DNA from 2 places in the Janthinobacterium sp. GW823-FHT06H09 genome. Region 1 is predicted to be linked to the other one. Evidence: riboswitches for the same ligand, from Rfam matches in the RefSeq annotation. Region 1 holds a riboswitch; the other holds the start of a gene.

Evidence for each region. Region 1 has a riboswitch for thiamine pyrophosphate ahead of AC1Q6X_RS00720 (TonB-dependent siderophore receptor). Riboswitches for the same ligand answer to the same signal wherever they lie in the genome.
Region 2: linked by a shared signal. The riboswitch ahead of thiC (phosphomethylpyrimidine synthase ThiC) and the one ahead of AC1Q6X_RS00720 (TonB-dependent siderophore receptor) in region 1 are both predicted to bind thiamine pyrophosphate.

Annotation. Positions count from the first base shown of each region.
Region 1 is NZ_JBXAHC010000001.1:140,678-156,340, reverse strand. It holds gene AC1Q6X_RS00770 (phospholipase D-like domain-containing protein) at 1-233, shown strand, start outside; gene AC1Q6X_RS00765 (tetratricopeptide repeat protein) at 236-1,828, shown strand; gene AC1Q6X_RS00760 (tetratricopeptide repeat protein) at 1,856-3,262, shown strand; gene AC1Q6X_RS00755 (hypothetical protein) at 3,328-3,615, shown strand; gene AC1Q6X_RS00750 (hypothetical protein) at 3,619-4,110, opposite strand; gene AC1Q6X_RS00745 (TetR/AcrR family transcriptional regulator) at 4,092-4,742, opposite strand; gene AC1Q6X_RS00740 (DUF2867 domain-containing protein) at 4,810-5,328, shown strand; gene pnuC (nicotinamide riboside transporter PnuC) at 5,414-6,025, shown strand; gene AC1Q6X_RS00730 (AAA family ATPase) at 6,025-6,561, shown strand; gene AC1Q6X_RS00725 (alpha/beta hydrolase family protein) at 6,558-8,654, opposite strand; gene AC1Q6X_RS00720 (TonB-dependent siderophore receptor) at 8,667-10,814, opposite strand; TPP riboswitch at 10,900-10,997, opposite strand; gene AC1Q6X_RS00715 (iron-containing alcohol dehydrogenase) at 11,064-12,221, opposite strand; gene AC1Q6X_RS00710 (ferritin family protein) at 12,364-12,669, shown strand; gene AC1Q6X_RS00705 (Imm26 family immunity protein) at 12,763-13,242, shown strand; gene AC1Q6X_RS00700 (sensor histidine kinase) at 13,393-14,751, opposite strand; gene ompR (osmolarity response regulator transcription factor OmpR) at 14,765-15,466, opposite strand.
Region 2 is NZ_JBXAHC010000010.1:106,419-122,081, reverse strand. It holds gene AC1Q6X_RS18560 (UvrD-helicase domain-containing protein) at 1-1,843, opposite strand, end outside; gene AC1Q6X_RS18555 (hypothetical protein) at 1,953-2,228, shown strand; gene AC1Q6X_RS18550 (hypothetical protein) at 2,225-3,079, opposite strand; gene AC1Q6X_RS18545 (S-(hydroxymethyl)glutathione dehydrogenase/class III alcohol dehydrogenase) at 3,266-4,372, opposite strand; gene AC1Q6X_RS18540 (ANTAR domain-containing response regulator) at 4,463-5,095, opposite strand; gene thiE (thiamine phosphate synthase) at 5,174-5,797, opposite strand; gene thiD (bifunctional hydroxymethylpyrimidine kinase/phosphomethylpyrimidine kinase) at 5,807-6,571, opposite strand; gene AC1Q6X_RS18525 (thiazole synthase) at 6,571-7,365, opposite strand; gene thiS (sulfur carrier protein ThiS) at 7,509-7,712, opposite strand; gene thiC (phosphomethylpyrimidine synthase ThiC) at 7,733-9,646, opposite strand; TPP riboswitch at 9,726-9,841, opposite strand; gene AC1Q6X_RS18510 (hypothetical protein) at 9,950-10,207, opposite strand; gene AC1Q6X_RS18505 (response regulator) at 10,246-11,052, opposite strand; gene AC1Q6X_RS18500 (hybrid sensor histidine kinase/response regulator) at 11,081-12,988, opposite strand; gene AC1Q6X_RS18495 (Crp/Fnr family transcriptional regulator) at 13,035-13,775, opposite strand; gene AC1Q6X_RS18490 (putative bifunctional diguanylate cyclase/phosphodiesterase) at 14,014-15,663, shown strand, end outside.

The sequences.
Region 1 (15,663 bases):
GCGTGGCCCGCGATTTGCGCAAGCGGGTGTGGCGCATGCATAGCGGGGGACTGGTTGATGGAGGGGAGGGGACGAAGGCGGAGATTGTGGATGCTTATCGGAAGTGGGTGGAGCTGATGGGCGCAAATCGCAAGAAAAAATGGGATAAATCTGAAAATGCACTTTTAAAGAAAATGACCGGTTTCCTGCTGCCATTGGAAGACAAACGCAGCTCCACCATACGTCTGGGTTGATCATGAGTAAGAAAAATACCGTATCTTTTCGCCTGCCATTTCTTGCGTTGGCAGTTCTTCTCTTTGTTCCTTTGATTGCTTGCAAAATGCCTAACGACAAAGTCCTGCCACGGAACCAGAGTCTGCCCCTCTTCAATCCCCATGTCGCGGATTTTATCTGTGAAACCGAGGCGAATAAGGTGCCGCCCATCGATGCGCAAGCGGAGGACTGGTTCCTCGAAGCACGCGCCTTGGAAGATCCAGAAATTTTCGTGGAAGACCGCGATTACAAAAAAATCGTTGATCTGACGCGTCAGGCAGCAGAGCGATTGCACTGGAAGGCGATGCTCAATCTGGCCAGCCTGTATGTGGAAGGGCGCGATCCTGTATATGGTGAGGAAGAAGCGGTGCAACTGGTGGAAAAGGCTATGCGTTTGGGCATACCTGCGGCTTATGACCGGATGGGAACCTATTATGCGAACAGTACCGGCGTCAATGGCGACATCACGCGTGCCTATGCCTTCTGGCAAAAGGCGGCGCAGATGGGAAATCCGCAAGCGATGGCATTTTTGGCGGATAAATTAAATGTTGGACCCGCCAGTGAAGGGGCGGGCTATTGGTCCAATATTCCCGTCGCGACAAAAATGCTGGAATGTGCATTTGGGCAAGGATATGGTCCCGCAGCATTTGATTTGCATTATTTGTATGTATCTCCACGGGCTGCCAATGGGAAAATAAATGGCTCGCGTAACGCTGAAACAAAAAGTCGTGCATTAAAGGTGTTGCATGAAGGTGTTAAGTTTGGTTGTGAGGATTGTGCAAATGCATTGGCAATTGAATTCGGTTCACCTTTTGATCTTGCCGATATGCTGGTGCCATATGTAGACAAGGCTCGTGGAGAGCGATATCGTATGCTTAGTAACGCCCTCGGCTTCAACCCCAATCGCCGCTTTCCCAACCTTGATAAAATATTGCCATTACCACCGGCCGATCTGCCGCCGTGGGATGGTCAACGAAAGAGCCTGCTCGACGCCGCCATGGGTGTCCGTCCGCCGCCAGCCACCCCGCAGCCAAGCGCCTCCTCGTTGTTGCAAAAACCATATTTCCTGGCCGCCAACTATGCGCTGCACCCCACCGGCTTGCACAGCGACGCGCCGACTGCGCCGTTTTCCGCATACTGGCAACCCGCCCAAGGGCAAGGAGTGAAGGAAGCGGCCCGGCTATTTCACAAAGGCGAAGCGTTCCGCCATTTCAGCACGCTGGATGCTGATGGAAACAGTCGTTATGGCCCCGTGACGTGGGAGCAGTGCCTGACGATACGGCACAACCATGGCGCCGTGGAACCGCGCGCGGTGCAGGGTTTGCTGCGCGAGGTGGGGCGGCCCGAGCCTTTGTTGAGCTGCGTTTGCGACCAGGTCTGTCCGATCAGCGGCGTCTGGCAGCCGTGGGTGGCGGCCGACCATCCGCTGCAGGCCATCGTCAACCAGTACTGGCGCCAGGCCTGGCTGACCCAGGGCGCACCGTTCCCGCGACCGCGCCGCGACTGGCTGCTCGATTTGCCTGCCGACGAGGTGACGTGGCATTTGATGGATGTGTCCCTTCCTGATCTTGGGTAACGCAATGCCGTAGCGATGGAGCACGCAATGATTTGGAATCAATCCAGCATGGCTGCCACAAGAGGACGCCTTGCGTCGCTGATTGTCTTGTGCTGCCTGCTTGCCTGCAAAATGCCAAACGACAAAGTCTTGCCGCGCAACCAAAGTTTGCCGCTCTTCAATCCGCATGTTCCTGACTTCATTTGCGAAGTCGAGGCAAGCAAGGTGCCGCCCATCGATGCGCAAGCCGAGGATTGGTTCCTCGAAGCGCGCGCCATGGAAGATCCCGAAATTGCCGTGGAAGACCGCGATTACAAAAAAATCGTCGCTCTGACGCGTCAGGCGGCAGAGCGATTGCACTGGAAGGCGATGCTCAATCTGGCCAGCCTGTATGTGGAAGGGCGCGATCCTCTATATGGTGAGGAAGAGGCGGTGCAACTGGTGGAAAAGGCGATGCGGCTGGGCATACCGGCGGCCTATGACCGGATGGGGACTTATTATGCGAATAGCACCGGCGTTGACGGCGACATCACTCGCGCCTATGCCTTTTGGCAAAAGGCGGCGCAGATGGGTAACCCCCAAGCGCTGGGTTTTTTAGGAGAAAAACTCACTGCGGGGAAGGATTATCCGGGTGCTGAAATGTGGGGGAATATTCCTGTGGCAATCAAGATGATGGAGTGTGCACTGGGGCAGGGATATGGCCCATCCGCATATGATTTATCTTATTTATATGTTGTATTAAGAACGCCTGACGGCACGTCTGATGGGGAAAGAACAACTGAAACCAAAGAGCGTGCCTTGCAAGTATTACATACCGGAGTAAGGCTGGGCTGCGAGAAATGCGCAAACAAACTCACGATTGAATTCGGCGATCCGTTTGATCTTGCAAATATGCTGGTCCCGTATATTGATAAGGCGCGAGCGGAACGTTACGGCGTACTTAGTCGTGCCCTCGGCTTCAACCCCAATCGCCGCTTTCTCAACCTCGATAAAATCCTGCCATTGCCACCGGCCGATCTGCCGCCGTGGGATGGACAACGAAAGAGCCTGCTCGACGCCGCCATGGGCGTCCGTCCACTGCCAGCCACCCCGCAGCCAGGCGCCGCCTCGCTTTCAAAAGAGCCATATTTCCTGGCCGCCGACTATGCGCTGCGCCCCGCCGGTTTGCCGCCCCGGCATCGCCCGCACTGTGCACGCGCCACGGCCTGCCGCATGGGCTGTGCCACGTATAATTCCGCGCACTATCCTCCGCTATTCTTTTTCGACAGGTTCCCATGCCCCAGACTCCCGATTTACCGCCGGATTGGCACGCGTTTGAAACAGCCTATGACGTTGAAGCAACCTGGTTCAGGCTGGCCAATGCCTCGCTGGCGCTGCTGGGCGCGTCCGCTTTCAAGGATCAGGCATTTTCAGCCTTTGCCTTCAACGCCGTATCGTTCCCGTCCATTTCGCTGAGCTTTGACACCGATCCCGGTAACAGGGCGCGTGATTACTATCCTCCGGACTGGTCGAACGAGTGCATGGAAGCCGATGTGCCGGAAATCGGGCAACTATGGGAAGAGGGCCACGCAAGGATCGAAGGCGCGTTGAGCGAGCTGATCGACGTCGCTGATGACGAGCTGCTCTGCGCCATCGAGGAAGGCTATCTGCACAGCCTCAGGAAAACCATGGTGCGGCTGGAAACGCGCCATGCTTTCGAGCAGATCAAGACGTGCGCGCCGTTCTGGACCGTGGTCACGCAAGTCGATGCCGATACGGATGAAGAGGAACGCCTGCTCGACCAGGTGCGCCAAGGCCTTCTGGTGTAAGCGCTATATCAGGGCTTGCCAGGCCCTGATTTCCTCGTCCGTGAGCACCGGCCCCCAGCCGCCGCGCAGCGCCGCATCCGGCTGCGCATAGCGCCCAAGCTGCGGCACGGCGACGTCATGCCTGGCACAGATATCAAGGACGGCTTCCAGCTGGCGCCGGCTTGCCGCAAGGTCATCGCCATGCCAGGTACAGGCGCTCGTTTCCAGCACATGTTGCACCAGTGCTTCCAGCGTGCCTAGCAGGTGCCCGGGCAGTGGCGCACGCACGTCTTCCGGCCAGGGATCGCCCATGCCCGTCACAGCCAGGGAAGCGAAGCCCCGTTCCCAGGCGGCAAAATCCTCTGGCCCGACCTGCGCCACTTTCCACACGTGAGCGGCGAACGCGGACAGGGCAGGATGATCCACATCAAAGCGCCGGCAAAAGCGTTGCAGGCACGTGACGGCAAGGCATTGCCTGGCGATCACGGAGAGCGTGTCTATCGAGATGTTGTGCATGAGTCAAAAGCTCCTGACGGCGGCGCCTGCCGCAGCGCCTCGACCGGCAATTGAAAAAAGCGCGGCACCATGGCCGGCGACAGCGCGTCGCCACCGTCCGCCATGGCCAGGCGGCCGCTCAGCAGCAGCATCACGTAGCCGTGGCCCAGCGACCAGCCGGCGCTGGCGGCGGCCTTGTCCCAGCGCGGATCGAGGCCCGCTTCGCGCACGGCCGCGCCTGCCGTCTGCAGCACATATTGAAAGCACGCTTGCGCCGCTTCCTGCAGGGCGGGGAACTGGCGCACGTCCTGGTGCTCGAACATCAGCCGGTAGTGTGCGGGCGCGGCCAGGGCGAATTCGATGTATTGCTGGCCCAGCAATTGAAAACGCTGTTCGGCCGGCAGGCTGCCCGGCGGCGGCAGCTGCGTTTCCCATTTCTGTATCAGGCTGGCGAAGCCGGCCGCCGCCACTTCGGCCAGCAAGGCTTCCTTGCTGGGAAAGTGGCGGTACACGGCGGCGACCGAGACGCCCACCGTGCGCGCCAGTTCGCGCAGCGAGAGGGCGGCGTCATGCTGCTGCGCCAGTTGCGCGATGACGGTGGCGACCAGGGTGTCGCGCAAGTTGCCGTGATGGTAGGTGCTCGTTGTTGTCATTCGATGTTATCGCTGTTCACATTGTCGTGTATGATGGGCATGTTATCACTGAAAACATGGAGAGCACATGCATGAGATGAACATTGCCGTCCGCACCGTGGACTTGCCGCCAGGCGCCAGCATCGCTCCGCTGTATCCCGGCAGCAACCTGGCCGACGCCTACGCCGTCGATTTGCCCACCGCGCAGGCGCGCCAGATGGACATGCAGAGCCTGGCGCGCCAGCTGCTGGGCAAGCAGCCGGGCTGGGCGCGCAAGCTGATGGTGCTGCGCGACGCCATCGTGGCGCGTTTCGGCATCCGGACGGCAAAACAGATGGAAGCGCGGCCCGGCAAGCGCATCGGCATCTTCCGCATCTATGCCGTCAGCGACGACGAGATCATCCTGGGCGAGGATGACAGCCACCTCGATTTCCGCCTGTCGGTGCTGCGCAACCGCGACGCGGGCCGCCATGGCAGCGTGACCGTCTCCAGCGTCGTGCATTGCCATAACCGGGTGGGGCGTGCCTATATCCTGCTGATCCGGCCGTTTCACAAGCTGATCGTGCGGCATTCGCTGGCGCGCGCCGCCAGGGCAGGCTTCGCCTGAGGCGGGGAGGGGCGGACGGCAAGGGCAATCTTGCTTATTCATGGCCGGTATTGCATACTGCACCACCAGCCTCATCACGATTCCCATGAACGATACGCTTCTCCTGCTGGGTTTTGCCACCACGCCGCTTGAACTGATTTCCTTTGTCCTGGCACTGACAACCGTTGCGCTGAACATCCGCCAGAACCACTGGGCGTGGCTGTTCGCCATCATTTCCTCGGCCGCCTACGGTTTCGTGTTTTTCGAATCGCGCCTGTATGGCGACATGGCCTTGCAATTGCTGTTCATCAGCGTCTCGTTCTGGGGCTGGTACCAGTGGCTGCATCCGGCCAGCGGCGGCAAGACCCTGCCCGTCACGCGGCTGGGCATGCGCGGCTGGCTGGGCAGCGCCCTGGCGTGGCTGGCGGGCTTTGTGCTGCTGGCCTGGCTGCTGACCTCGACCGACACGGACGTGCCTCACGCGGACGGTTTCCTCACGGCAGGCAGCCTGGTGGGGCAATTCCTGCTGTCGCGCAAGAAGCTGGAAAACTGGATCGTCTGGATCGTCGTCGACGTGCTGTACGTGTGGCTGTACCTGCACAAGGACCTGACCCTGACGGCCATCCTGTATGCCGTGTTTGTTGTCATGGCCACGATCGGCTTGCTGGCGTGGAAAAAAGCGGCGCCGGCCGCGCCCGATGCAATGGTCCTCAAGTGATGGACCGCTGCGTGCGCGTGGCCATCCTGGGCGCGGAATCGTCGGGCAAGTCGACCCTGGCGGCCGCGCTGGCCGAGCGCTACGGCACCGTCTGGGTGCCTGAGTATTTACGTGAATTCGTCGCCACGCAGGGCAGGGTGCCTGTGGCAGAAGACCAGTATGGGATTGCGCGTACGCAAGTTGAACGCGAAGACGCGGCCGCTGCGCAAGCCCGTCACTTCCTGTTCTGCGACACGACGCCCTTGATGACGGCGGTCTACAGCCGCCATTATTTCAATGGCGCCGATGCGCAACTGGCGGCGCTGGCCGCCGGCCATCAATACCACGCGACCATCGTGACTGCCCCCGACAGCCCCTGGACGCCAGACGGTTTGCAGCGCGAATCGGAAGCCGTGCGCCAGCTGATCTACCGCTATCTGCTCGACGAGCTGGACGCGCGCGGCATCGCCTACCTGCTGGTCAACGGTCCACTCGCGCAGCGCTTGAAGCAGGTTGACGGCTGGATGGCGAGGGCTGCGGCAGTCCTGCAGCGTTAAGGCCTGCCAATATGCTGGTGCAGGAATGCTTCCAGTTTCCGATACATCGCGGTGGCGTTGCGCGTCTTGTAAAAGCCATGCCCCTCGTCTTCCACCATCATCCATTCGGGCGCGTTATTGGCGGCAATCAGCGCCTTGCGCATCAGCTCGGCCTGCACGGGCGGCGTGGTCTCATCCTTGTCGCCATGGATGAGCAACACCGGCACCTTGATCCGCTGCGCTTGCTGGCTCGGTGAAATGGCATCGAGTTCGCGTGTATCCTCGCCCAGATAGTCCTGGAACTCGCGCCGCACATACTTGAGGCGGCGCGTCATGGGGGCGTCCTGCAGCAGCTTCAGTTCATACGCGCCGGCATAGCCAATCGCGCATTTGAAGGCGCCAGGCGCACGGACAGGCAGCATCATGGCCGCATACGCGCCGAAGCTGGCGCCATACGAACAGACGCGGCTGGCATCGACTTCACCCTGCGCCAGTACGGCCGCGAGGCCGTCGAGGATGTCATCCTGGATCAGCGTACCCCATTGGCGATAGCCGGCGCGCCGGAACCGCTCGCCGCGACCATCGGAGCCACGGTAGTTTACCTGCAGCACCGCATAGCCGCGGCTGGCAAGGAATTGGGCGTCGCTATCGAAATACCAGGTGTCGGCGATGCCGTGCGGGCCGCCATGGGGCATCACCACCAGAGGCAGCTTGACGCCGGGAGCATGCTTTGGCATGGTCAGGTAGCCATGCAGGTCCAGTCCGTCACGTGCCTTGAAGGCAATCGGCCGGCGCGGGGCCATCTGTTCCGGATCGATGTCGGCCATGGTCGCATACAGCAGGTCGGCCTTGTTGCTGGCTTTGTGATACAGGTAATAGCTGCCCGGATCGCGGTCGTTGGAAACGGCAAACAGCAAGGTGGCGCCATCGTCCGTGAAATTGATGAACTGGACATGATCGTCCGGAAACGAGGCGCTCAATTGCTGGTGCAGTCTGGCGCTATCGCTGGCAGGATCGACGTACACGGTGCGTGGCCTGCCGATGTCGATGACGACGGCAAATGGCGTGTCGTCGGGCGCCAGCATGGCAGTTCTGACGTCGCCGACGGCATCCTGCGCCAGGACAGTTTGTTTGCCGCTGGCAAGTTCTTGACGTATCAGCGAATACGGGCCGTTATCGTTGTTCTGAAAGGCGAAAAACGCGCTGTCGTCCGGCGTGAACTGGAATGGAATGAAATTCCTGCCTTTCTGCATCGTATGCAGACGCCATTCGCTGCTGGCATCGTCATAGCGATACAAGATGGGAGTGAGCTCGTCGTTCCAGCCATAGGCAAAACGTGGCACCTGATTATTCTGCAAGATGTAACTCAGCCGCGGCGCAGCAATATTGGCGATCAGCTTGCGCACGCCCTGTTTGCTGTCCACGTCATACAGCATCGAGCGGTCGCGATCCCAGTCCTGGGCGGACAGAAAGACATGGCCCGTGCGCGGCCGGGGAATGGTATTGATATAGGCGTAGCCATAATCATCCTGATACTGTCCGCGGCTTGATGAGCGAAACATTTCATAGCCATACAAATATTCCTGCTTGTTGCCGTCGAGGTCAAAGGCGAGGATTTCTCCCGTCGACATGGGCTTTTCGAGGGAGCCTTGTTCCTCGCCCTTGCGCATGACGAGGCGCCGGTTGTTCAGCCAGAAGTAGCTCATCGGCACTTCAAAGATACGCAGGCGCAGCGTGCCGACCAGTTGCATCTCGGGCAGGCTGTAGATCCCGATGGTGGGAACCATGCGTTCACCCTGGGGAACTTGCACCGTCACGGCCAAATGCTTGCCATCTGGCGAAAGCCGCAGCTTACTGACGGCATCGCGCTTGGTGAAGTGTTCGATGGGGATGAGTCGCTCTGCCGACCAGGCAGCGCTGGCCGCCAAAGTCGGGAACAGGACGGCGACGAGTAAGGGCAAGGCGCGTGGCAATGTAGGCATCGGCAAGGGTGGGTAGTTGCAAATAATGATATTTATTGTAGCAATAAAATCAATTCCTATTAGGAAATATTTCCAGCTTCCTCGCCATCCTCGCCGTCGTCCCCGTGCCAGGTCTCTTGCGCCCTGGATCAATCTTTACAGAAATTAAAAATCGAACTGCGCCGACACCTTGAAGGTGCGGCTGGCGCCCGGATACAGATAGCCGTCCGATTCCGGCGTCACGTCGCGCCAGTAGAACTTGTCGGCCACGTTGTTGACGGCGGCGCGCAGCACGGCGCGTGTGCCGGCGATGCGCGTGGCGTAAGCGGCGCCCAGGTTGAACACGTGGTACGACGGCACGAAGGTCGTGTTGTTGTACTCAAACGCTTTCTTGCCCGCATATTCCCAGCTGCCATTCACGCTCAGGCCCGCCACCTGTTGTACGGCGTAGTCCGCATGCACGGCCGCCTTGAAGGCGGGCACGTTGGGTACGCGCTTGCCGTCGAGGTCCGCATTGCCCGTGCCCGACTGCTGGCTGTTCAGGGCCGTCACGGAAGCGCCCAGGCTCAGGTTGGCGCTTGCCTTGCCCTGCGCCGACAATTCCAGGCCGCGGTGCTGGGCCTGGCCTTCGCGCACGAAGTAGCCGGCCGTGTTCTGGAATTCCAGGCCCTTGCGGATCTGGAACAGGCTGGCCGCCAGCATGAAGTCCGGCGTTACATCCATCTTGGCGCCGAGTTCGATCTGCTTCGAGCGGCTCGGCGACAGTTCTTCATTGGCATTCATCGCCTTGCGGTCGGCCGTGCCGCCATGTTCCATGCCCTGCGAATAGGCCGCATACACGGACACATTGTCGAGCGGGGTATAGACGAGCGATACATTCGGCAGCAGGAAATCGTGCTTGGCGCGGATTTCCGTGTCGGCCTTCAGCACGTACTGGTAGCCATCGACATTGATATGGCGCAAGCCGCCATGCAGTTTCCAGTTCGGCGCCAGGCTGACGATATCCTGCACGAAGACGGCGTTTTCCGTATCCTTGCGCACCAGGCGCACGGGACCCGTGACGCCTGGCGACGTGCCGACGATCTGCGGCTGGTAGATGTTGCTCACGCCGACCCAGTCGTACACGTACAGGCCGGCACGGTCCTTGCGGCGGAAGGTCGAGACGCCGGCCGTGAGTTCATGGCGCAGGGAGCCGGTGGCGAACTTGCCCTGGATCATGGCTTGCGCGCTCAGCGGTTTTTTCGTCTCGCCCAGGCTGCGGTAGTCATACACGTCGTAGTCGCCATTGCCGCAGAAGCCGGGGTACAGGTCCTGTCCGCTGCAGCCATACGGGAAGGCCGTGTAATCGTCGCGCTTGAACGAGTGCTGGTTGGCCGACAGGGTGGCATGCCAGTCGTCATTGAAGGCGTACTGGAAGCGCAGGCCGATATTGCTGGTGACGGTTTCCACGGGGCGCGTCCACGGCTGCAGGTTGAGCATGGCGTCGGCACTGATACCGGTCGGCAAGGTCTTATTGTTCAGCAGCTGGAAGCCGGGCGCCGTGGCCTGCGCCTTGTCCTGGTAGTCGGCGTCCAGTTGCAGCAGGGCTTGCGGCGAAATCTGCCAGTCGAAGGCACCGGAAATGAACTTGCGGTTGCCGTCCGCGCCCTTGATGTAGGAGCGCAGGCGCTCGGCCGCCACGTTGACCCGGTAGCCGAAGCGCGTGTCTTCCAGGCGGCCGCCCAGGTCGACGGCACCGTACAGGGTGCCCCGCTCGCGCGTTTCCACGGTGACCGTGCGCAGCGGCGCGGCGGTGGGGCGCTTGACGATGAAGTCGATCACGCCGCCCGGCGCGGCCACGCCTGCCTGCAAGCCGGCCAGGCCTTTCAGCACTTCGATGCGTTCCTTGTTTTCCAGCGGAATTTGCGTGTCGCCAGGAATGGCCACGCCATCCTTGCGGTAGCTGGAATTGTTGTCGAGCTTGAAACCGCGGATCGTGAACTGTTCCGCATAACCGACGGCGTTGTAGGCATCGTTGATGCTGGCGTCGAGCTTGACGGCATCGCTGAGATTGCGAATTTGCAAGTCCTGCATGTCTTTCTGCGAAATGACGGTGACGGACGCGGGCGTCTGCAGCAGCGGCGCATCGCTGAAACCGCCCACGGAGGCGCGCTTGGCGGCCGGCGCCTTGCTGGCCGTGACGACGACTTCGGCCATGCTTTGCGCCTGCGGGTCGGCCGCTTCGGTGGTGTCATTCGCGGCGAAGGCAGGCGCGGCAAACGCGTGCAGGATGGCCAGGGTCAGGACGGAAACAGATAAATTCGGTTTGGACATAGATTGCTCGTGGTTCAAGCCGTCTCGGGAAAGAGCACGGCAGGCTGCTTGTTCGGCTGGCGCCAACGCAGGAGCTATCAAAGGAGGGAGGTACTTTGCGCTTTCCTTCGCTGGCATTATCCAGATCAGGTACGAAGGGTATCTCTCACCCGGATGACTGCTCCAGGACCCCTAGCGGTTGACAGCTTAGCATGAAGCACGGCCAGCTGTCCCACCCGGCTGACCGTTTTACAACAGTGTCGACGAAATCTACAGACTCAGTTCCAGCACCTTGCGGCTGACATCCGGCGTGATGTCGCGCTGTTCGCCCAGCGCCGTCATGCCGTGCGCTTCCAGGGCGGACACGACGGCGTCCACACTGGCATGGTTCAGACCGTAGTCGGCCAGGCGCGTCTTGACGCCCATGTGGCGGAAGAAGAATTCCGTGCGCGCGATGGCCGCCTCGATGCGGCCCTCTTCGTCGCCGCCATCGAGGCCCCACACGCGGGCCGCGTATTGCAGCAGCTTGGCGCGCTTGGCCTGCTTGCGCACGCGCAGCATGCTGGGCAGGATGATGGCCAGGGTCTGCGCATGGTCGAGCTCGTACAGGGCCGTCAATTCGTGGCCGATGGCGTGCGTGGACCAGTCCTGCGGCACGCCCACGCCGATCAGGCCGTTCAAGGCCAGGGTGGCGCTCCACATCACGTTGGCGCGCACGTCGTAGTCGTCCGGGTGCGACAGGGCTTTCGGGCCTTCCTCGATCAGGGTCAATAAAATCCCTTCCGCGAAGCGGTCTTGCACGGACGCGTTCACGGGGTAGGTCAAATACTGTTCCATCACATGCGCGAACGCATCGACGACGCCGTTGCCCACCTGGCGCAGCGGCAAGGTGAACGTTTTCGACGGGTCCAGCACGGAGAATTTCGGATACACCTTGCGGCTCATGAACGAGCGCTTTTCCTGGGTGGCTTTGCGCGTGATCACGGCCGAGCCATTCATTTCGGAACCCGTGGCCGGTAACGTCAAAACGGTGCCGAAGGGCAGGGCGGCTTCGACGATCTTGCCGCCTTTGGCCAGGATGTCCCACGCTACGCCCTCGTGCAGGGCGGCGGCGGCGATGAACTTGGTGCCATCGACCACGGAGCCGCCGCCGACGGCCAGCAGGAAATCGATGCGCTCGCTTTTCACCATGGCCACGGCCTGCATCAGGGTTTCATAGCTGGGATTGGGTTCGATGCCGGCAAATTCCAGCACCGTGTGGCCGGCCAGCGCCGCCCTGACTTCATCGTAGACGCCGTTCTGCTTGATGCTGCCGCCGCCGTAGGTCATCAGGACCCGCGCCTGGGGCGGGATCAGGCCGGCGATGGCGGCGATCTGGCCCTGGCCGAAGAGGATTTGCGTCGGATTGTAAAAATCGAAATTGAACATGGGGCTCCCGCTGCCGAGGTGTAGGCTGTTGCTGAGGCATGATTATGGCCGAACGGGTGAAATCGTGTCGTGGACGCTTGAGCTTTTCGTCCGCGCGGTGGAGAATGCAGCCGATGTCACCACCACGCGAAAAGGAATGCGCATGACCACCGTCCCACTGGAAGAATCCGGCTTGCCCGCCACGGCGCTCGACATGCACCGCGCCATCGGCGCCGCCATCGCCGCGCTGCAGGCGCTGGACTTGAACAGCCAGCGCTTCGAGGCGTGCACGGACCCCGAACTGCGCCGCGTGCTCGCGCATGCGGGCGACACGAGCCGCAAGGAAGCGGCCATGCTGCTCGAATGGATGCGCCGCCGCGACGCGCGCCTCGATACGGCCATGAAAGAAGCGCTGTTCAAGGCGGGGCCAATTGTTGCTCAGTATCACTATGACGAGAAAATATTGTAACTATTGGTTTGTTGTTGTGGCGTACCATGCGCCATTTAACCTTTGCTTCGCGTAGACTGTGCCCCGAACACGATTTTGGGGGAGTCTGCAGAAATGAAATCATTACCATACCGAGAAGGCAGCTGGTTTGCCGTGCCCCTGCCGGGCGGCGGTTATGCCGTCGGCGTGGTGGCGCGCAGGGCGCCTGCCGGGCGCATCATGCTGGCGTATATGTTCGGGCCGAAGCGCGACAGCTTGCCCACACTGGAAGAGCTGGAAGGCTTGCGGCCGGAACAGGCCGTGCGCCGCCTGCGCACGGGCGACATGGCCCTGCTCAACGAGCGCTGGCCCTTGCTGGGCGACAGTGCTCACTGGGAGCGCGATGCCTGGCCCATGCCGGCTTTTATCCGCCGCAATGAATCCCTGCAGCGCGCCTGGCGCGCCAGCTATGCGGACGCCGATCCTGCCAAGCTGAACCGAGAGGAATCAATCCCCTTCGACACGCCGGGCATGGAAAGCGATTCCCTGTACGGCTATGGGGCGACGGAATTGTTGATGAGTAAATTGCTGGCGCAGGAGCAGGCGTCGGCTTGATGGCTGCCGGGCGGCCTTGGTGCCGGAACCTGCATCGGACCGCGTAGGTCGGCTTAGCGCAAAGCGCGTAAGCCGACACCACCAGCGGCCCAGGTCAACAATGTTGTCGGATTACGCGAGGCAAGGCCTCGCTAATCCGACCTACGCCGCTTATGCCGCCGGCAAGCTGATCTGAAACGCCAGGCCGCCGCCTTCGCGGTTGCGCACCTGTAATTCGGCGCCGTGGCGCAGCAGCACGCGGTCGACGATGGCCAGGCCCAGGCCAGCGCCGTTGGCTTGTCCGCGCGCCGTGTCGAGGCGGGTGAACGGCTTCATCAGCTGCTCGATCTTTTCCGCCGGCACGCCCGTGCCGTGGTCCTGTACCTCGATGATCACCTTTTTCGCGCCGTGGCTGGTGCGCACCTGGCAGGCGATGTCGATTTCCGTCACGTCGCTGCCCGGCGTCTTGCCATAGCGGCGCGCATTCTCGATCAGGTTGTTCAGCACGCGGCGCAAGTCGGTGGGGTTGCCCATCGCATGCGCGCCATCGGCGATAGTGGCGTTGAGCTTCACATCCGGCAGGCGCATCGCTTCGCGCGTCATGTCGTTGAGCAAACCGCTGAGGTCGACATCGGTAAAGCTCGACGCTTCCGTCGGCTTGGCGTAGTCGAGGAACTGGCCGATGATGGCGTCCATCTGCCCGATATCGGACTGGATGCCTTCGCGCGCCTCGTCCGACAGATTGGCCATTTCCACTTCCAGCTGCATGCGCGCCAGCGGCGTGCGCAAGTCGTGCGAAATGCCGGCCAGAATCACGGCGCGGTCCGATTCCACTTGTTTCAGATCATCGACCATCTGGTTGAAGCTGCGGTTCGCCTCGATGATTTCGATCGGCCCTTTTTCCGGCAACGGCGCCGGCTGCTTGCCCTTGGCGATGTCGCGCGCGGCCGCCGTCAGACGCGACAGCGGCAGATTGATCAGGCTGGAAATGATGGCCGCGCCCAGCAGCGACAGCAGGGACACCAGGCTGGCCCAGCCCAGCCACTGGAAGCCCGTGAGGCCGCGCAGGCGCTCGCGGTCCAGCATCAGCCAGTATTCGTCGTCGTCGATCTTGAAGCTGACCCAGAAGCCGGCCACGCCGTTGACGCGCGCGGAAAAGCGCGTGTCCTTGCCCAGTTTGGCCTTCACCAGCGCCTCGATCTCGGGCATCAGGTAATTGTCGGGCGGCGGCTCGATGCGGTCGTCCTCTTCCAGCGAGAAGATGCGGATGCCTTCGTTGCTGACGAGGTCGAACAGCAGCTCGCGGCGCAACTCGGGCGCCGAGTGCGTCAGTGCCGCATGCGTGATGGTGACGACGGAAATGATCTGGGCGGAAATCTGCTGCGCCTGCGGCTCGCGCTGGATGACGGAAATCATGCCGATCCAGGTGATCATGCTGACCGTGGTCAAGGTGCCGAGCAGCAAAAAGGTGCGCCAGAACAGGCCGCTTTTCAGCCGCGCCAGGCTGATATCGGGAACAAGCTTCATCATGCCTCGCCAGCGATCAGCGCGGCTGTCCGTCCGGGATGAAGACGTAGCCGAGGCCCCACACGGTCTGGATGAAGAGCGGGCTCGACGGATCGGGTTCGATCAGTTTGCGCAGGCGCGAAATCTGCACGTCCAGGCTGCGGTCGAACACTTCGTATTCGCGTCCGCGCGCCAGTTCCATCAGTTTTTCGCGCGACAGCGGCTGGCGCGCATGGCGGGCAAACACTTTCAATACGGAAAATTCGCCCGTGGTCAGCGGCACCGTTTCGCCGTTCTTTTTCAAGGTGCGCGTGCCCAGGTCCAGCACGAAGTCGCCGAACTCGAAGGTTTGCGGCGTTTCCGACGGCGCGCCCGGGATTTCATCGGGACCCTTGCGGCGCAGCACGGCGCCGATGCGGGCCACCAGCTCGCGCGGATTGAACGGTTTCGGCAGGTAGTCGTCGGCGCCCATTTCCAGGCCCACGATGCGGTCCACGTCCTCGCCCTTGGCCGTCAGCATGATGATCGGCGTCTGGTCGCCCGCGCCGCGCAGGCGGCGGCAGATCGACAGGCCGTCTTCGCCGGGCAGCATCAGGTCGAGCACCAGCAAGTCGTAGCGTTCGCGCAGCCACAGCTTGTTCATGGCCGTCGCGCTCTCTGCCGTGAAGACATTGAAGCCCTGTTCGGTCAGGTAGCGCCGCAGCAGGTCGCGCAGGCGCACATCGTCATCGACCACCATGATTTTTGCCTGGTGGCCATGGATCGATTGCGTTGTTGTATTGCTGCCGGTAGTGGAGGTTGTGGTCATTTAGGGTGTCGTGTTATCTTATATTAGTTGCTATAGTAACGCCTCGCGCGGCGTCGGCAAGGGGCTGTGGCGACCCATTACAAAGTGTTACAAACTTTACCCAATTACTCTTACTGCACCGTGTAAAG
Region 2 (15,663 bases), on a different contig from region 1:
AACTGCTTTCGTGCGGGAACAGGCCCTCTTCCAGGCCCGTAATGAACACATTGTCGAATTCCAGGCCCTTGGCCGAATGTACCGTCATCATCTGCAGCGCATCCTGGCCCGCCTGCGCCTGGTTGTCGCCCGCTTCCAGCGACGCGTGCGAGAGGAAGGCGGAGAGCGGCGACATCACGGCCGGCAGCGGCGCGTCCGCGTCGAGTATCTCGATGCCATCCTGGTTGACGACGGGCGCGCCCGACTGCGCCTGGGCTGCTGGGCCCAGGTGGGCCGGTGCGCCCTGTCCAAAACCTTCCTCGGAAATGAATTGGCTGGCCGCACTGACCATCTGCTCCAGATTCTCGATGCGGTCAGCGCCTTCCTTTTCATTCTGATAGTGTTGCAGCAAGGTACTCGCTTCCAGCACGACTCTGACCATTTCCGGCAGAGACAGTTGCTGCGTTTCGAAGCGCACGCCTTCGATCAGCTTGACGAAACCGGCCAGCACGCTGCCCGCCTTGCCCGCCACATACGGCACGGATGCGTACAGCGAAATGCCGTACTGTTCCGACGCGGCCTGCAATTGCTCGATCGAGCGCATGCCGATGCCGCGCGTGGGGAAATTGACCACGCGCAAGAAAGCGGAGTCATTGTGCGGATTGTCCATCAACTGCAAATAGGCAATTGCGTGCTTGACCTCGGCGCGCTGGAAGTAGCGCTGGCCGCCATACACGTGGTACGGAATCGCGGCCGAGAACAGCGCATGTTCGATCACGCGCGACTGCGCGTTCGAGCGGTACAGAATGGCGATTTCGCTGCGCGAGGCGCCGTCGGCGATCAGGCTTTTCGCCTCTTCGATGATCCACTGCGCTTCCTGCAAGTCGGAACTGGCTTCATACACGCGCACCTGCTCGCCATGGCCCGCGTCCGTGCGCAAATTCTTGCCCAGGCGCTTGCTATTGTTCGCGATCAATACGTTGGCGCTGTCGAGGATGTGGCCGTGCGAGCGGTAGTTCTGCTCCAGCTTGATCAAGTTCTTCACCTGGAACTCGTGCTCGAAGGCGCTCATGTTGCCGACATTCGCGCCGCGGAACGCGTAGATGCTCTGGTCATCGTCGCCGACGGCAAACAGGGCGCCGCCATCGCGGCTGCCGTGGCCGGCCAGCAATTTCAACCAGTTGTATTGCAGGTTGTTCGTATCCTGGAACTCGTCGACGAGAATGTGGCGGAAGCGCGCCTGGTAATGCTCGCGCAACGGTTGATTGCGGCTAAGCAATTCATACGTGCGCAGCAACAGTTCCGCAAAATCGACGACGCCTTCGCGCTGGCATTGGTCGTCGTACAACTGGTACAACTCGACCATCTTGCGCTCATGCGCGTCATACGCTTCCACGTCCGTGGCGCGCAAGCCCTGGTCCTTGGCGTTGTTGATGAAATACATCACCGTCTTCGGCGGGAATTTCTCATCATCAATGTTGTTCGCCTTCAACAAGCGCTTGATCACGGATAGCTGATCCTGGGAATCGAGGATCTGGAACGTCTGCGGCAAGGCCGCGTCGCGGTAATGCGTGCGCAACAAGCGGTTGCACAGGCCGTGGAAGGTGCCGATCCACATGCCGCGCGTGTTGATCGGCAGCATGGCCGACAGGCGCGTGAGCATTTCCTTGGCGGCTTTATTCGTAAAGGTCACGGCCAGGATGCCGGGCGGCGATACCTGCTGGGTCTGGATCAGCCACGCAATACGGGTGGTCAGCACGCGGGTCTTGCCCGAACCGGCGCCGGCCAGGATCAGCGCATGCTGGGCCGGCAGGGTGACGGCAGCCAATTGTTCGGGATTGAGGTTGTGAAGAAGATTTTGCATCCCGTGATTATACCGGCATGGCTAAAAATACTGTGCATTTGTCCAGCGGTCGCGCCATTTTACCCACGCGCGCTACAATCGGCATCCCGACACAACGGCCTGTATCCCCATGACACCACCCACCCACCTCGACGGCGCCCGCGTACTGGCCTGGGCCTGGTCCGACCTGCCCTTCGGCCACCTCACCGATGAGCATGGCACCGCCCCCGCCGCCATCCACGGCCTGGCCGTGTGCCAGTATGCGGGCGAGGCGCGCGTCTACCGTTTCAGCTGCGACGCGCGCTGGGAAACGCTGCAGGACGAGGTGTATGCGAGCGAAGACGAGGCCAGGGCGCAGCTGCCGTCGCAATACCGCGCCGTGGCCGCCAGCTGGAACCAAGTCTAGCGCACCGGTTTTGCCTTGCCCTCGCTGAGGGCCTGGGCGATCACCTGGCGCGTAGCCTTGTCGGCGGCCTTGGTGGCCTTTTCCTGCTGGCGTCCCAGCGCTTCCATCTGCTTGCCCAGGGTTTCCATCGGCTTGCCGCGCTGATCCATCTGGCGCGACAGCGCATCCACCTTGTCCGCCTCGCGTTCTTGCGCGGTGGCAATGCGGTCGTTGACCTCTTCCATGGCGTCCTGCGCATCTTCCATCTGCTGCTGCAGGCGTTCCACCTCGCGTCCGGCCGCGCGGCGCGCCGTCTCCGTGGTGGCCTGCGCCTCGCGGCGTGCCGCCTCGCCCATCTTGCGGCCCAGTTCCTGCTGCTGGCGGCCCAGCGCCTGCAGTTGCGCCACATCGCGCGCGCCGACGTTCGCCTGCGCCGCGCCATGGGCGCCCATCTTGCTGCCCAGTTCGCCCATCGCCTTGCCATGTTCGCTCATCTGCTTGCCCAGGCCGCTCATCTGAAAGCCCAGATCTTGCGACGGCTTCCAGGCGTCGCGCACGCGGGCCAGCAGCGCGGCATCCTGCGTCACATAGCCCTTGCCCTGGTCGCGGAACCACAAGAACTGCCCCTTGAGCGAACGCTGCAGCTGCTTGATCTGCTGGCCGTCGACATCGGTGCCGGCCATGGTGACGCTATCCTCGCTGCTGTCGACGAGCGCATAGCCATCGCCGCTGCCCATGGAAATATTGATTTTCTTGCTCGGCGCGGCCGGTGCGGCCGGCGGCGCGGGCGGCTGCGACGGCTGCACGGCCAGCGCGCTGCCGCCAAGCACAATACCGGCCAGGCTGAGGATCAAACGGTGGGAAGTGGACATGGCTGCCTCGTCGCAAAAGTAGTGGAGCATTGACTGTAGCGATGGATGGCGCACGGCTCCAGCGCGGTGCGACAGGCTGCAAAAAGACTTGCCTGGATGGCAGACATGGACGATGGATGGCACGCGGGGCAAAAAAAAACGGAGGCCGCAGCCTCCGCAAAAACGCCGTGGTACGGCGTATTTCAATTAATACAGCACGACGGAGCGGATCGATTCGCCGCTTTTCATCAGGTCGAAACCTTGGTTGATGTCGTCGAGCTTCAGACGGTGCGTGATCAAGTCGTCGATATTGAGCTTGCCTTCCATGTACCAGTCGACGATCTTCGGCACGTCCGTGCGGCCGCGCGCGCCGCCGAAGGCGGAACCTTTCCACACGCGCCCCGTCACCAGCTGGAATGGACGGGTGGAAATTTCCTGGCCGGCCGCCGCCACGCCGATGATGATGGACTGGCCCCAGCCCTTGTGGCAGCACTCGAGCGACTGGCGCATGGTGGTGGTGTTGCCGATGCATTCAAAACTGTAGTCGGCTCCGCCGTCCGTCAGCTGCACGATGGTGTCGACGACGTTTTCCACTTCGTTGGCGTTGACAAAATGCGTCATGCCGAACTTGCGCGCGATGTCCTGGCGCGCCGGGTTGATGTCCACGCCGATGATTTTATCGGCGCCGACCATCTTCGCCGCCTGGATCACGTTCAGGCCGATGCCGCCCAGGCCGAACACGACGACATTCGCGCCCGCCTCGACCTTGGCCGTAAACAGCACGGCGCCCACGCCGGTGGTGACGCCGCAGCCGATGTAGCAGACCTTGTCGAACGGTGCGTCTTCGCGGATTTTTGCGAGCGCGATTTCCGGCACGACGATGTAGTTCGAAAAGGTGGAGGTGCCCATGTAGTGGAAGATGGGCTTGCCGTCGATGGAGAAGCGCGAGGTGGCGTCCGGCATCAGGCCGCGGCCCTGGGTCGAGCGGATCGACTGGCACAGGTTGGTCTTTTGCGACAGGCAGAATTTGCACTGGCGGCATTCCGGCGTGTACAGCGGGATGACGTGGTCATCCTTCTTCAGGCTTTTCACGCCCGGGCCCACGTCGACGACGATGCCGGCGCCTTCATGGCCCAGGATGGACGGGAAGATGCCTTCCGGGTCGGCGCCCGACAGGGTGTAGTAATCGGTGTGGCAAATGCCCGTGGCCTTGATCTCGACCAGTACTTCGCCCTCGCGCGGGCCGGCCAGGTCGACTTCTTCGATGGTCAAAGGCGCGCCCGCCTTCCATGCAATCGCTGCTTTGGTTTTCATGTATGTCCTGTCTATGGTTGAACCAGGCGCGCCAGCGCGCCGTATCGCCACATCATAGCAAGGCAGGCATGCGGGCGCGAGAGGATACGCTTACTTGGTCTTTGCCCGGTTCAAAAATGCGCCGTGCAAGCCGTTCAGGGTTTCCTCGGCCAGCAACAGCTGGCTGGCGATTTCATTGATCTTGCGGCGGCTGGAACGGGCATGGTCGCGCAGCACTTCGAACGCCGTGTTGCGGTCCGTCTGGAACTTGCCCATCAGCAAACCGACGGCCAAGCTCGTTTCGCGGCCGGCGGCCAGGGCCGCGTTCAGGTTCAGCTCGGTGCGACGCAACTGGCGGATCTCGTCGGCACGGGCCAGGCCCGCTTCGAACGCCGGCATCAAGCGGCCTTCGTCGACGGGTTTGACCACGTAGCCGACGGCGCCATAGGCAGCCGCCTGCTTGCCCGATTCGCTGTCGCCGCTGCCGGACAGGAACATGAACGGCACGCCCGTCTCGCCATGCAGGCGCTTGGCCAGTTCCAGGCCGGACATGCCCGGCATGTGGATGTCGAGCAAAGCCAGGTCCGGCTCGCGCTGGGCGACCAGCTGCAGCGCCACTTCGGCCGAATGGGCCAGGGCCGTCTCGTAGCCGGCATGGCGCAGGACTTCGCCGAGGAATTCCAACAGGAGCTGGTCATCGTCAACGATCAGGATAAGGCGTTTCGCGGCGGCTGGCTGACTCATGGGTGGGGAACCTCGGTAATGAATGATGTTCTTATTATATGCCGATTATTGCCCCAAATCAGCCCCGTATGTCCATGCTCATGCCGCGAATAATTGATTGAATTGCTGCACCGCAATATTCACATCGTCCGCCTCGTATGCATTGTTAAAGACGCTGCTGATGGCCGCCACCATGTCGGCGCCGCGCGCCACCAGCGGCGCTGCGTTCTCCGGCGTCATGCCGCCGATCACCACGCAGGGCAAGGCGATCTCGCGTTTCGCCTGCAGCACGATGTCCAGGGGCGTGGTCACCGGATACTTTTTCACCAGCGAAGGATAAAAGCCGCCGAAGGCCACATAGCTGGCGCCGCCGGCCTCGGCCGTCCTGGCCAGGGCCATGTCGCCATAGCAGGAAGCGCCGACGATCTTGTCCTTGCCCAGGCGGGCGCGCACCTGCGCCACGGACGCGTCCAGGCCGCCCACGTGCACGCCATCGGCGTCGAGCTCTTCGCACAGCTCGATAAAGTCATTGATGATGAAGGGCACGCCATACTTGCGGGCCAGGGCCAGCAAGGCGCCCGCCTGCTCGCGCCGCTGCTGCGCCTCGGCGCTCTTGTGACGGTATTGCAGCAGGGCCACGCCTGCCTGCAAGGCTTGCTCGCTCACGTCGAGCAGGCGGTCGCTGTCGTCCCAATTCGGGGTAACCAGATACAGTCCACGCATGATGTTTCCTTATTGAATGAATCGTTGCGGCATGAGCTGACCTGGCGCAATCGCATACGCGCCGGCCAGGGCCGCATGGCAATAGCTTTGCGCCAGATCCAGCGCTTCAGGCAATGCCTGTCCCAGTGCAAGGCGCGCCGCGATGGCCGAGGCCAGGGTGCAGCCGCTGCCGTGAAATTCTCCGGGCAGGCGCGGCCAGCGCCATTCGCGCTCCCCGCCAGCGGCGTCAAACCAGCGGTTGATGATCGTCTGGCCCTCGCCATGGCCGCCCGTCACCAGCACGTGGCCACAGCCTTGCGCGCGCAACGCTGCTTCGCCGCCGAGAGCCAGCGCTTCGGGCCCGTTCGGTACGATCACGGTCGTCACCGGCAGCAAGGGCGCCAGCGCCAGCACGGCATCGTCCCGGCTGAGCACGTCGCCATGGCCGCTGGCCAGCACGGGATCGAGCACCACGGGCAAGTCCGGCCGGCTTTGGCGCAATTGCGCGATCAGCTGCGCGATGACGGCCGCATTCGCGGCGCTGCCCGGGATGCCGATTTTCACGGCGCTGATTACCATCTTGTCGATCAGCGCCAGCGCCTGCCGGCGCAGCCATTCCGGCGCCACCGGCTGCACGCCGAAGACCCTGTCGTTGTCCTGCACCGTCAGCGCCGTGATCACGGGCAAGGCATGCGCGCCCTGCGCCGCAATCGCGACAATATCGGCGGCGATGCCGGCTCCGCCCGACGGGTCGGCGCCGGCAAACACCAGCACCGTCGGCAACGTTGGCACCATCACGTCAGGCGGCCCGCCATCGGCGACGATGGGGAAGCGGCAAATTTGCGCGGCATGCGTCCCGCCAGGAACGCTTCGCGCCCGGCCCGCACGGCCAGCTTCATCGCACGCGCCATGCGCACGGGATCGCGCGCGCCGGCAATGGCCGTATTCATCAGCACGCCATCGCAGCCGAGTTCCATGGCAATGGCCGCATCTGACGCCGTGCCCACGCCCGCATCGACGAGCACGGGCACTTTCGCCTGGTCGATGATCAAGGACAAGTTCCACGGATTCAGGATGCCCATGCCCGAGCCGATCAGGGACGCCAGCGGCATGACGGCCACGCAGCCGATCTCTTCCAGAATCTTCGCCTGGATGGGGTCGTCGCTGCAGTAGACCATCACGTCAAAACCATCCTTGACCAGCGCTTCGGCGGCAATTAACGTTTCCGGCATGTGCGGGAACAGGGTCTTTTCATCGCCCAGCACTTCGAGCTTGACCAGGTTGCGCCCGCCCAGCAGTTCGCGCGCCAGTTGCAGGGTGTAGACGGCGTCTTTGGCGTTGTAGCAGCCGGCCGTATTCGGCAGTATCGTGTACTGGTCCGGCGGCACGAAGTCGAGCAGGCTGGGCGCGTTCGGGTCTTGCCCGATATTCACGCGGCGGATCGCCACCGTGATGATCTGCGCCTCGGCCGCGTCCGTCGCCTCGCGCGTCTGCGGCAAATCCTTGTACTTGCCGCTGCCCACCAGCAAACGCGATTGGTATTGCTTGCCTGCGATGGTCAGCATGTCGTCATGTATTACGGTATTCATGTGCTTTTCCTTAAGTTTTTAAACGTCCGAAGAAAACCGTAGCGAGCGGCGATGATTTGTGGCCGAGACGCGCAACCGTGCTAGAGCACGGTGAGCATCGCAGGCCGCAAAGCGCGACGCGCAGTAGGTTTGCTTGGACGTTTTCAGCCGCCGCCGATGGCGCGGACTATTTCAACCTGGTCTTGCACCTGCAAGACCTGTCCCGGCCACGCCTTGCGCGGCACGACGTTGCGGTTGACGGCCAGCGCCAGCGCCTGGTTTTCCAGCGACAGCGCGGCAATCAATTGATCGAGTGTCTGCCCGGGCGGCACCTGGTGCGGTGCGCCGTTGAGCGTGATGGATATCAATGCAGGCATCACGCTCTCCTTCAGACCTTGCGGTACAGCTCGGCGCCGTTCTTGATGAACTCGATGGCCTTGATTTCCATGCCCTGCTGGAGCGCCTTGTCTTCCGCGATGCCCATACCGGCCGCGTATTCGCGCACTTCCTGCGTGATCTTCATCGAGCAGAAATGGGGGCCGCACATGGAGCAGAAATGCGCCACCTTGGCTGAATCCTTGGGCAAGGTTTCATCGTGGAATTCGCGCGCCTTGTCCGGGTCCAGGCCGATGTTGAACTGGTCGTCCCAGCGGAATTCGAAGCGGGCTTTCGACAGGGCATTGTCGCGGATCTGTGCGCCCGGATGGCCTTTCGCCAGGTCGGCCGCATGCGCCGCAATCTTGTAGGTGATGATGCCATCCTTGACGTCAGCCTTGTTGGGCAAGCCCAGGTGTTCCTTCGGCGTCACGTAGCACAGCATGGCCGTGCCGTACCAGCCGATCATGGCCGCGCCGATGCCGGACGTGATGTGGTCGTAACCGGGCGCGATGTCCGTCGTCAACGGTCCCAGGGTGTAGAACGGCGCTTCGCCGCACTGCTCCAGCTGCAAGTCCATGTTTTCTTTAATGAGTTGCATGGGCACATGACCCGGGCCCTCGATCATCACTTGCACGTCGTGCTTCCAGGCAACCTGCGTCAGCTCGCCCAGAGTTTTCAGTTCGCCCAGCTGCGCCTCGTCGTTGGCGTCGTAGATGGAACCGGGGCGCAAGCCGTCGCCCAGCGAGAACGACACGTCGTAGGCCTTCATGATTTCGCAGATTTCCTCGAAATGCGTGTACAGGAACGATTCCTGGTGGTGCGCCAGACACCATTTGGCCATGATGGAGCCGCCGCGCGAGACGATGCCCGTCAGCCGCTTGGCCGTCATCGGCACGTAGCGCAGCAGCACGCCGGCGTGGATGGTGAAATAGTCGACGCCCTGCTCGGCCTGCTCGATCAAAGTGTCGCGGAAGATTTCCCACGTCAGATCCTCGGCCTTGCCATTGACCTTTTCCAGCGCCTGGTAAATGGGCACGGTGCCGATGGGCACGGGGCTGTTGCGCACGATCCATTCGCGCGTTTCGTGGATATGCTTGCCGGTAGACAAGTCCATCACGTTATCGCCGCCCCAGCGGATGGCCCAGGTCATCTTTTCCACTTCCTCGCCGATCGACGAGGTGACGGCGGAATTGCCGATATTCGCGTTGATTTTCACGAGGAAATTGCGGCCGATGATCATCGGCTCGACTTCCGGGTGGTTGATGTTGGCGGGAATGATGGCGCGGCCGCGGGCGATCTCCTCGCGCACGAATTCCGGCGTGATCTCGGCCGGGATGCTGGCGCCGAACGACTGGCCCGGGTGCTGGCGGCCCATCAGGTCCGCCAGGCGCTCGCCCATGGGGCCGGAAGCTTTCAGTTCACGCAGATATTCCTGGCGGCGCATGTTTTCGCGGATGGCGACGAATTCCATTTCCGGCGTGATGATGCCCTGGCGCGCGTAATGCATCTGTGTAACATTCTTGCCGGCAATGGCGCGGCGCGGCTTGCGGTGCAGGTTGAAACGCAGCTCGGCCAGCTTCGGGTCCGCCAGGCGGGCGATGCCGTAGTCGGAGGTGGGGCCGGGCAACTCTTCCGTATCGGCCCGCTCCATGATCCATGGCAGGCGCGGCGTATCGAGGCCCGAGCGGATGTCGATCTGCACGTCCGGGTCCGTGTACGGGCCGGAGGTATCGTAGACGTAGATCGGCGGATTCTTTTCGCCGCCGAACGATGCTTCCGTGTCGGACTGGCTGATCTCGCGCATGGGTACGCGGATGTCGGGGCGGCTGCCCTGCACGTAGATTTTGCGCGAATTGGGCAGCGGCGCGATGGCGGCTTCGTCGACCGTGGCGGTGGCGGAGAGGAATTTCGGGTTGGCGTTCATTTTGGCTCCTTGGCTAGACTATTTTTAAGCCTGGAGCCAGCTAAGGAGGTTCGGAATTGTGCACGCGGAAAGGCGGGGTGCGTTCATCCTAAAGCTTCCCTTCGCTGGCATTATCCAGATCAGGTTCGGAGGGTATTTCTCACCCGCGCTTGCACTGTGTTTCCACAGCGAAAGGCAGGACCCCTAGCGTTTGCCGCCTTGCGGCAGCGAGCCAATTATACGCGGTTCGCGCCGCGTGGCCAGATGATTTCTTGCCGGTGTCGTCTTTGCGCATCTGCTGCAATGCAGCAGATGCCGGCACGATTATTTCTTCTTGCCCCAGCGCCAGGCGGTCGGTTCGCCCTTCAGCTGGCAGATGAAAATGAGCACGGCGACGATGGCCACTTCATACACGATGTAGCCGACGAGCATGGTTTGCGGCGGGAACAGGAAGGCGCCGCAGGCGAACAGCGCCAGCGCGGCCAGGAACACCAGCCAGCCCTGCCAGGTGATGGGCAAGCCCCAGCCCCAGCCATAGGTCTTGGCGGGGAACCAGTATTGCGGTGGTGATTTGTCAGTCATGATTTTTCCTGGTCAATATCAATAACACCAAGTATAAATCACGCTCCCCGCAAGCGCTCCGTGACATCGAGGCCGATGCCGCGGTAGCCGATGAAGCGGCTGCCATTGTCGAACATCGGTTCGCCGCTGACCTGCAGATACTGCGTGCTGCCGTCGAGGTTGGCGCGGCTGTAGATGAAATCGAGGAACGGTTCGCGCGCGGCAATTTTTGCGTCGAGCAAGGCGCGCTCGGCGGCATTCCAGCGCTGCGGCTCTTCCTCGCTGCCGATGCCCAGCATCTCGGCCACGGGGCCGGAAAAGCGCGTCAAATTGCCCTGCGCATCCTGTTCCCAGTACCAGTCGGACGACAGTTCCGTGAAACGCTGGAAGCGCGCTTCGCTTTCGCGCAGCTCCGCCGTGCGATCTTCCACCATCTGTTCCAGCGACTTGTTGTATTCGGCCAGCTTCTGGTACAGCAAGCGCACTTCCAGCATGTTGTGGATGCGCGTCTTGACTTCCACCAGGTCGAAGGGCTTGCTGACGAAATCCTTGGCGCCCGCTTGCAGCGCGCGCAGCTTGTGGCCGGGCTGGGCCGTGATCACCAGCACGGGCAGATAGCTGCCCGCCTCGAGATCGCGCAAGCCTTCCATGACTTCGAAGCCATCCATTTCCGGCATCTGCAAGTCGAGCAGGATCAGGTCGTAGCGGTGCTGCTGATGCAGCGCGCGCACGGCTTGCGGGTCCATGGTGGACGTGATGCGCGTGTAGCCGGCATTGCGCAGCACCTGTTCGAGCAGCATGACGTTGGCCTCCTGGTCATCGACGATGAGGATGCTGGCGTTCAGGATCTCGGTGGCTTGAAGCATGGCGGTATTCCTAAAATTGAGTGCTGAATTAGCGTATTGCGTGAGTGTCGTCGGCCAGGCCGTGCGCGGCTGCATGGTGCAGGGCCACGTCGAGCGCATCCATGAATTCGACCACCTTGATCGGCTTGGTGAGATAGCGGAAGAAGCCCGCTTGCAAGCCTTTTTCGATGTCGCGCGGCACGGCATTGGCCGACAGGGCCATGACGGGGATGTGGCTGGTGAGGGGATCATCATGCAGGATGTGCAGCGCGCCGTAGCCGCTGATGCCGGGCAGGTTGATATCCATCAAGATCACGTCGGGCTGGTAGGTGCGCGCCAGGTCGATGCCCAGATGCGCATCGATGGCCGTCAGCAGTTTCAAGTCGCTGCGGCGGGCGATCAATTGCTCGACCAGCGCCAGGTTGGCGGGATTGTCTTCCACGTACAGCAAGGTGCGCAGGCTTTCCTGCGGTTCCTGCACCTGCGGCAACGCATCGCCGTCGCCCAGCACCAGTGCCGGCGCGCTGCTGGCGGCCAGCTCGAACCAGAACGTGGTGCCCACGCCGACGGCGCTGTCGACGCCGATAGTGCCGCCCATCAATTCGACCAGTTGCTTGGTGACGACCAGGCCGATGCCCGTGCCCTCTTCCGTGCTGTTTTCCTGTCCCAGGCGGTTGAAAGGCTGGAACAGCTGCGCCACCTGGGCCGCGTCGAGGCCGGCGCCGCTGTCGCGCACGCTCACGCGCACGCGCTCGCCATGCCCGCTGCATTCGACGGTGACGGCGCCGCCGCCCTGGTTGTACTTGATGGCGTTCGACAGCAGGTTGATCATCACCTGCTTCACGCGCGTGCGGTCCGCATGCACATAAAAGGCCTTGCCGCAGCGGGGGAAATGCATGCGGATGCCGCGCTTTTCCGCCTGCGGCGCGATCATAGCCTGGCAATCCTGCAGCACGTCGAGCAGCGACATCGCTTCCTGCGACAGGGTGACCTTGCCCGATTCGATCATGGCCAGGTCGAGAATTTCATTGATCAAGCGCAAGAGATACCAGCCGCCCTTGAGGATTTGCTCGATCGAGCGCTGCTGCGGCGGGCTCGGCGGCGGCACGTCGGACGCCATGAGCTGGGCGAAACCCAGCACGGCATTCAGGGGCGTGCGCAATTCATGGCTCATGCTCGACAGGAATTCGGATTTGGCGCGGTTGGCCTTTTCCGCCACCAGACGCGCCTTCTTCAGCTCGGCATTATTGGTCTCGACCAGCGAGCGCGTGTACGCCTGCTGTTCGCGCAGGCGCTGGTCCAGCAGCGCCTGTTCCGCCTCGACCTGCTTGCGCACCGTGTTGTCGGTGCCGATCAGCAGATAGCCGATGACCTTGCTCTGCGCGTCGCGCAAGGCCGTCACGGAGACGATGGCGGGGAAGCGGCTGCCATCCTTGCGGATGTGGGTCAGCTCATAGATGTCTTCGATGCCGCGCGTGGCCTTGAACACGAGCGCTTCCACGCCCGGCGTGATGACGGTGTCGAGCTCGGCGCTGAGGGCGGCGGCGCGGGTGACGATTTCTTGCGCGTCGGAAATACCGGCCGGCGTCAGCTTGTCGACCACGTCGCTGGCTGCGTAGCCGAGCATGCGTTCGGCGCCCACGTTGAAGATCTGGATCACGCCCTGCGCATCGGTGGCGATGCACGAGAAGTTGGCGCTGTTGAAAATCGCATCCTGCAAGGCGCCCGCCTTGAGCAGCTGGCGCGGCAGGCTGGCCGACACCGTGCGCCGGTACAGCGCCACCAGCATCAGCAACAACAGGCATACCAGGGCCTCGATCAGGATCGCCGCATCAAAAGGCGGCGCGCGCCAGGCCAGCACGCCGATGACCACCAATACGATGGCGCTGAACGCGAACGCCAATGCCATGGGCCAGCGCGACGGGGCGCGGTTAGGGTTATTTTCAACTGAGTGCATGGGTAGCCTGGGCTATGACAACAATAAAGAGAGGGAAATGCGGCGCCTAGCGGCCTTGGCGCTGGCGCACGTCCGACAGCAGGCGCGTAAATTCCTTCTTCACGACGCCATAGCATTCGCACACCTGGCCTTCGAGGCCGGCGCGGTCCTGCACCGTGATATGGCCACGCCGGTAGCTGATGAGGCCGCGCGCTTGCAGGCGCCCCGCCGCTTCCGTCACGCCTTCGCGGCGCACGCCCAGCATGTTGGCGATCAGTTCCTGCGTCATGGTCAGCTCGCGGTTCGGCAGGCGGTCCATGGTCAGCAGCAGCCAGCGGCACAACTGCTGCTCCACCGTATGGTGGCGGTTGCACACGGCCGTCTGCGACATTTGCGTGATCAGGGCTTGCGTATAACGCAGCAGCAAACGCATGACGGGGCCGGCGCGGTCGAACTCTTCCATCAGCAGGTGGGCCTTGAGCCGGTAGCCGACGCCGCCTGTCTGCACGACGGCGCGGCTCGGTGTCGAGTTGCCGCCCATGAACAGCGACACGCCCACGATGCCCTCGTTGCCGACGCCGGCGATCTCGGACGAGCCGCCGTTTTCCAGCAGGTAATGGATGGAAACGATGGCCGTGGTGGGGAAATACACATACTGCAGCTTGTCGCCCGAGTCGTAGATCACGTCGCCCAGCAGCATGGAGACTTGCTCCAGATGGGGAGCCAGGCGCGCGAAATCGGCGTCGAGCATGGCGGCGAGCAAATGGTTCTGATTCGGGTTGTGCAGCTGGGCATGCGGACTCGACATGGGCAGTTTTCCTGGTTTCCAGTCGTCAGCTAGGGAGAGAAGTGAAAGACGTCCGAACGAGGGGCGCCATATGCAGCAGCGTAACACAGCGCCTGCACAGTGGCCCGACTATATTTCTTGCAGGCATGCTTGTCCGTTCGGTAGCGAACGGACCCCGCGGCGCCTGACGCCCTACAGTCAATCACTGCCAGGGCTGCCGGATCATGGATCGGCGCCGGCGCTGTTACCGGACGCCATCATGCAATCATTCTTCAAACGCATCTCCATTTCCGTCTCCATCTCGGCCCTGATCACCCTGGCGGTCGGGCTGTGCCTGACGGCCCTGTGCTACGCATCGGCACGCCAGATCGAGTCGGAAAGCACCAGGCTGCTACTGCAGTACCACGCCAGCGGTCACACGCTGCGCGCCGCCATGCTGCCGGCCAACGGCATGACCTTGGATGCAAACCACCGCGGCTCGCTGTATGTGCTGCTGGGCGGAATGTTGTCGAGCCTGCTGGCCACGGCCTATGTGTACCAGCTGGTGTCGCGCAATTCCGTGATTGCCCGCATCACGGGCGAACGCACGGCGGCGCTGCAGTTTGCCAATTTGCGCCTGTCCGAGGATATCGCTGCGCGCATGCGCAATGAAAAGTCGCTGCGCTTGCGCGAACGCATCATCGAAGTCTCGGCCAACGCCATCATCCTGTGCAGCGCCGACGCGCCCGGCTACCTGATCGAATACGTCAATCCCGCCTTCGAGCGCATCACCGGCTATGCGGCCGGCGAAGTCATCGGCCAGCGCCTGGAAGACTTGCAGGGGCCGGAGCATGCGCGCCAGGACATGCATGCCATCAGCGCGGCCTTGAGCGAACAGCGCGAAGGCAAGGCCATCGTGCGCAATTTCCGCAAGGACGGCAGCACCTATTGGAGCGAGCTGTTCGTCGCACCCGTGCGCGACGATGGCGATGGTCCCGTCAGTCACTTTGTCGTGGCGCAATACGACATCAGCACCGTCATGCGCTTCGAGCAGGAACTGGAATTCCAGTCGCGCCACGATATCCTCACGGGCCTGGCCAACCGTTTATTGCTGCGCGAGCGGCTGGAACAGGCGATGGCCGTGGCGCGCCGCAGCACCCTGCCCCTGTGGGTGGTCTTCATCGACCTCGACCGTTTCAAGTTCGTCAACGACACCCTGGGCCACGATGCGGGCGACATCCTGCTGAAACTGATCGCCGACCGCCTGCGCGCCGCCACGCGCGAAGTCGACACGGTGGCGCGCCTCGGCGGCGACGAATTCGTCTTGCTGCTGCCGCAACACGCCAACAGCGACCCGGGCCAGCTCATCCTGCAGCGCGTGCTGGACGCCGTGGCCCAGCCGCTGCTGGTGGGCGGCCATGAATTCTTTCTCACGTGCAGCATGGGCGTGGCCACCTATCCGCTGGACGGCGACAGCGCGGAAACCCTGATCAAGCATGCCGACATCGCCATGTACCGGGCCAAGGAGCAAGGCCGCAATCACTGGCAAAGCTACGCGCCGGCCATGAATGCCGACATGCTGGCCCGGCTGGGTCTGGAAAGCGAGTTGCGCCATGCGCTCGAGCGTGGCCAGTTCCACCTCGTGTACCAGCCGCAGGTGGAGCTCGACAGCGGCAAGGTGGTGGGCATGGAAGCGCTGCTGCGCTGGCGCCACCCCACCCTGGGCGCCATCGCGCCCGGCGAATTCATCCACCTGGCCGAGGAAATGGGCTTGATCGTGCCCATCGGCGCCTGGGTACTGCAGACGGCGTGCGCGCAAGCGCGGGCGTGGCAACGGGAGGGACTGGGCGGTTTGCGCCTGGCCGTCAATTTGTCTGCGCGGCAATTCCGGCAAAGCGGCTTGCTGCAATCGGTGCGGGAAATACTCGCC